DNA from 2 places in the Corynebacterium kefirresidentii genome. Region 1 is predicted to be linked to the other one. Evidence: predicted binding sites of a transcription regulator. Region 1 holds the regulator's gene; the other holds the start of a gene.
The links. The regulator LexA, encoded in region 1, represses DNA repair genes until DNA is damaged. The targets are predictions, from matches to a motif close to CGAACANNTGTTCG.

Region 1 (2,410 bases):
AAGGGGCAGTACACAGAGGTCCTTTCACTGACGTTGTTACCCCAGTAGTTTACTCGCCCAGCAGTCCGCCCAACCACCGAGCATAAGGCCACCGCCTCCCTAATGCACTACAGCAGCCTCGACCTGTTGAATGTCTGAGGTCGGCGGTTGCGGTGCACTACTTCCTTCCGCCCCTGCCAATCCGCCTAGGAGCGTGCCCAAAAAGACCGCGATGCCAAACACGCCACCTAAAACGTAGTTACCTGTGTTCGACTTCACCGCGCTACGTTGAGCTCTCTGTGAAAGACCGTCGCCCCCGCCAGATTTCACTCGATTCGAACGATATGTCGTTCGATCTTCCACGCGGAGAGTTCGAACATACCGCGAACCACCGCCCCCTCGCGCTGCGCGAGGAGCATATCGATCCACATCCCATACAGATGCGGGAGAAACCACTAGAGCGTCTGCAGAATTACGCTTTGCCAGGTCATTTCGAGAATTAATAAGTAGAGACATGTTTTTCCTTTCGACGACCGAACTCACCATAGGCATCCCACTGGACACTTAATTTGAAACAGTCGCCATAATGTTCGATTTAGTTGGTACGTTCGATTTATAGCACCGCTTCGAATACTTGTCCACCCGTGGACACAAATCTCGAACATCTGTACTTTTCATGCTACAAATGACTTGTGGCACTCTAAATCCGCCCACTAATAGACCGACAACGAAGTCACCCGACCCTACGTAGGAGCCAGCAATGGGCCGCAAGCCAAAAAAGTCCGCCGAGAAGACCGATTACGCATCCCTATCCGACCGCCAACGACGAATCCTCAATGTCATTAGTGACGCCGTCATGCTGCGTGGCTACCCACCAAGCATTCGCGAAATCGGCGATGCAGCAGGCCTGCAGTCCACATCCTCAGTTGCCTATCAGCTGAAGCAATTGGAAGAAAAGGGATTTCTCCGGCGCGACCCAAATAAGCCGCGTGCCGTAGATGTTCGACATCTCAACACAGACGAAGGCACCAAGAAGCCTGGCCGCAAGCCCGCTAAGCCCGAACAGCAGGTTCCCGAGGACGCAGGCACTGTGTCTTATATTCCTGTGGTCGGTCGCATCGCTGCGGGAGCACCCATTACCGCTGAGGAAAACGTCGACACGTACTTCCCCATGCCTGACGAGGTTGTCGGCAGCGGCGACCTATATATGCTGCAGGTAGTCGGCGATTCAATGAAGGATGCAGGGATTCTCGACGGTGACTGGGTGATTATTCGCTCCCAGTCAGTTGCTGAGGAAGGCGAATTTGTCGCAGCGCTGCTGGACGGTTCCGAGGCCACCGTTAAGGAATTCCACCGCGATTCCTCGGGCGTATGGCTACTTCCCCACAACGATGCTTACTCACCCATTAATGGCGATGATGCAGAAATTATGGGCAAGGTTGTATCCGTGTTCCGCAAACTTTAAACACTCACCCAGCTTCACTCCGCCCCGCAACGGCCACCCCGGGCCGTGCGGGGCTTATTTGCGCACATTTAGCATTGAGATAGCTTCGCCGCCAGCCACCCCCATTTTGGCGCCATTTTGGACCCAGACAGCAAAGGAGACGAAAATCCCACTTTCCCACTTTTTGTCTTGACCAGCTATTTTCATACTTCGCGGCACGGCGATAGCTGTGCAAATTTTTGCTTTAGTCCGGTTATTCCCGATTTTTGAGACAATGGACTAAGAAAAACAACATCGCGGGACTTTCCTATCCACAAAATCCGGGAATTTTTACCCCCGCTACTCCCCGCGGTGTGCTTAAGTCCAAGGAGGAATAATGTACGCAGAAGAGCGGCGCCGCCAGATAGCGTCTCTCACCGCCGTTGAAGGTCGCGTCAACGTCACTGAGCTATCCGAGCGCTTCGAAGTCACGGCCGAAACCATTCGACGCGATCTAGCGGTGCTGGATAGAGAGGGCGTCGTCCATCGCGTGCATGGCGGCGCGGTAGCATCCCAGTCCTTTCAAACTGCGGAACTTACCCTAGACACCCGGCAGCGTTCCGCCTCCGGCGCGAAAGCCGCCATCGCCCGAGCTGCGCTGGATTTTCTTCCCCACGGCGGCGGCAGCATTTTCCTCGACGCGGGAACTACGATTAATGCATTTGCTGAGCTGATAGGACAGCAATACCCCCAAGGCCAGTTCAACATCGTCTCCAATAGTCTGCCCATCGCCTTGTCCTTAGCAGGCAGCGGAGTACCGGACGTCCAGCTGCTTGGCGGCACGGTTCGCGCGATCACCCAAGCTGTCGTCGGCGACACCGCCCTGCGCACGCTAGCGCTCATGCGCGCCGACGTCGCCTTCATCGGAACCAATGCCCTGACCCTGGATCACGGGCTTTCCACGGCCGATCCCCAAGAAGCAGCCATCAAGTCTGCCTTTGTCACCAA
Region 2 (2,410 bases), 620 kb from region 1:
CCACGATGCTAAGGAGCTAGACGGGAACGATAAGCCGGAGAGCTTTGAAGCCAACGCAGCGTCCGTCAAGAAGGCCGGCGAAGTTACCTGTAAGAATGACGAACTGCTGCAAATCGCAAAGGACTTCTTCCAAGGCGATACGGACAAGCTAGGTAAAGCTGTAACGTCAGCAGGCGGACCCGATGAAAAATATGGTGACGTTTTTGAGGCCCTCGACATCCCCGATGACGCACCTGATAATGACAAGTATATGGCCGCAGCGATGACCCCGCTGGGGGCTGTTATGTCCTGTGGCGATGAGTTCAGCGATGAAGAACTGGAAAAGGTCGCGGCGTCCATGCACACGAGCTAAAGGCTCGAATCATATTCCCCTCACTTAAGGAATAGTCATGCCCCTCAAGCGCCTTCTTCTACTAGTAGCCGTCGGCACTCTACTGAGCGCCTGCAGCATTTCCGACCAAGAGGAAGAATCTACCGCCCAGACTAAATCCTCCACGCCCAACAGCACTACCAGCAGCGAGGTTCCCACCACCACAAGCAGAAGCTACGATCTCAATACCAAGAGCGGCTTCATCTACCACATCAAAGAGCATGGGACGATTCCGGACTACTATTTGAATGTGTTCGCCTCCGGAGCTTCCGAGGCCGAAGAAGGCCCCACCAGCTACGAGGTCAATGCCACGACCCTGAAGAAGGCGGGTGCTGTTGCTTGCAACAATGATCAGATCCTGGACGACGCCAAGTATTTGCTAACCCATGGCGAAGGCGCACTTGCGGAGCTTGCCGCCAAGCCCGAAGAGTTTGATCAGAAATACGCCCCCGCCTACGAAGCGCTTGATATATCAGCCGATGCCCCTCCTGAAGACAGGCTATTCAGCCTATACATGGCCAGTGTTGGCTCTCTGGCAACATGCGGTGATAAATACACCGATAAAGAACTCGAAGCAGTCGCTGACGCTATCTTCAGCCTCTAGCCCTCCCCTGCAATTTCGCACACAATTTCGCTTTTGACCTTGCAGGACTCGAATGAGTGTTTTAGACTAAGGGACGTAAATTCGATTAGGTGTGCGATTTATTTCAGGGGGACTATTTTGTGACAGCTACCGACACACCGTCAAAGAAGGCCTATTTTTCCACCAATAACCTCGACGACACCGTCTGCCTCCTGGCCTTGCTCCAGCGCATTCAATCTTGGCAGTTGTACCAATCTGTGCTTCCACGATTAGAGGACGATGTCGAATGCACCACCGCCGCTCTATCTAAGCGTGTGGGTCTGAGTTACTGGCGAGTTCTATCCGCGCTCCGCTCCCACCTACGCATGCAGGAATTGCCATTGACCACAGCGGTGCAAACCGAACATTGGATCCTAGACCTCCCGCGGCTGCACGTAATTGATGCCGAACTTGCCCCGCTTGGCGACGACGCAGAAAGCATCCAACTAGTCGATGCCGCCCTCGCGGACTTCCTTACCCCAAAGGAACCTGCTCAGCATGTCCCCACAGAATCCGAAATCCGGAGGTTCTTGCGTGACTATATCGACGGGATACTCATGCCAGATGTTGAAAAGGAAATCGAGCGATCCGTTTCCATCTCCTATTCCAAAGGCCAAGCCACCATCACATTAAAAACGGATAAAGCCACCGCCAGCGCTATATCCCGCCATATCGACAAAGCAGCGCGAAAGAAAAACATCACCAAACCAGAGGCTTTGGAGGCGTTAATCTTTAACCGAACCCAGACAAAGGTAGTAATTAATACTTATGCATCTGGCGATGATGCATCTCGGGTGTATATCCCTTCGGCGGGGTGGTGCGTACTTACGGAGCAATTAAATAGTTACTCCATGACTCGTGAGCTGTGCCCGCAAGAAACTTCTTCTTACGTTCCCACCGAACAAATCAGAACATGGGTCCACGGTCGCGATGCCACATGTCGCTGGCCAGGGTGCTCAATGCCAGCGCATTATTGCCAGCTCGATCATCGAGTGGAGTATGCCGACGGTGGACCGACGAGCGTCGATAATTTGGTAACGCTGTGTCAGCACCACCACAACGTGAAGACCGATGGAAGAGCGCAGTACATCATGGATCCGATCACTGGGGACGTCGTCTGGCTCTTTTCGGACGGCACCTTCGAGGTTGACCGCGCCCAAGGACCTTTGGCACCGCGCACCGTGAACTGGAAGCAAACTTGGCAACAATATCTGGACATGCGAAAGCGCCCCCGCGGTAATACGAGGGCGCTACACAAGGAGGCGATTAAGCCTTAAAGCGTGGGAATGCGGAGCGGCCAGCGTAGACTGCGCCGTCGCCCAGCTCCTGCTCGATGCGCAGCAGCTGGTTGTACTTAGCTACGCGCTCGGAGCGGGCTGGAGCACCGGTCTTGATCTGACCACAATTCAGTGCGACAG

Region 2: the regulator LexA is predicted to act here: its motif matches at 1,057-1,070, upstream of I6I12_RS08580 (HNH endonuclease signature motif containing protein).

What each region holds. Positions count from the first base shown of each region.
Region 1 covers NZ_CP067012.1:1,169,044-1,171,453, reverse strand. The annotation lists gene nrdR (transcriptional regulator NrdR) at 1-14, opposite strand, end outside; gene lexA (transcriptional repressor LexA) at 740-1,444, shown strand; gene I6I12_RS05690 (DeoR/GlpR family DNA-binding transcription regulator) at 1,800-2,410, shown strand, end outside.
Region 2 covers NZ_CP067012.1:1,787,299-1,789,708, forward strand. The annotation lists gene I6I12_RS08570 (hypothetical protein) at 1-352, shown strand, start outside; gene I6I12_RS08575 (hypothetical protein) at 390-974, shown strand; gene I6I12_RS08580 (HNH endonuclease signature motif containing protein) at 1,094-2,269, shown strand; gene eno (phosphopyruvate hydratase) at 2,259-2,410, opposite strand, start outside.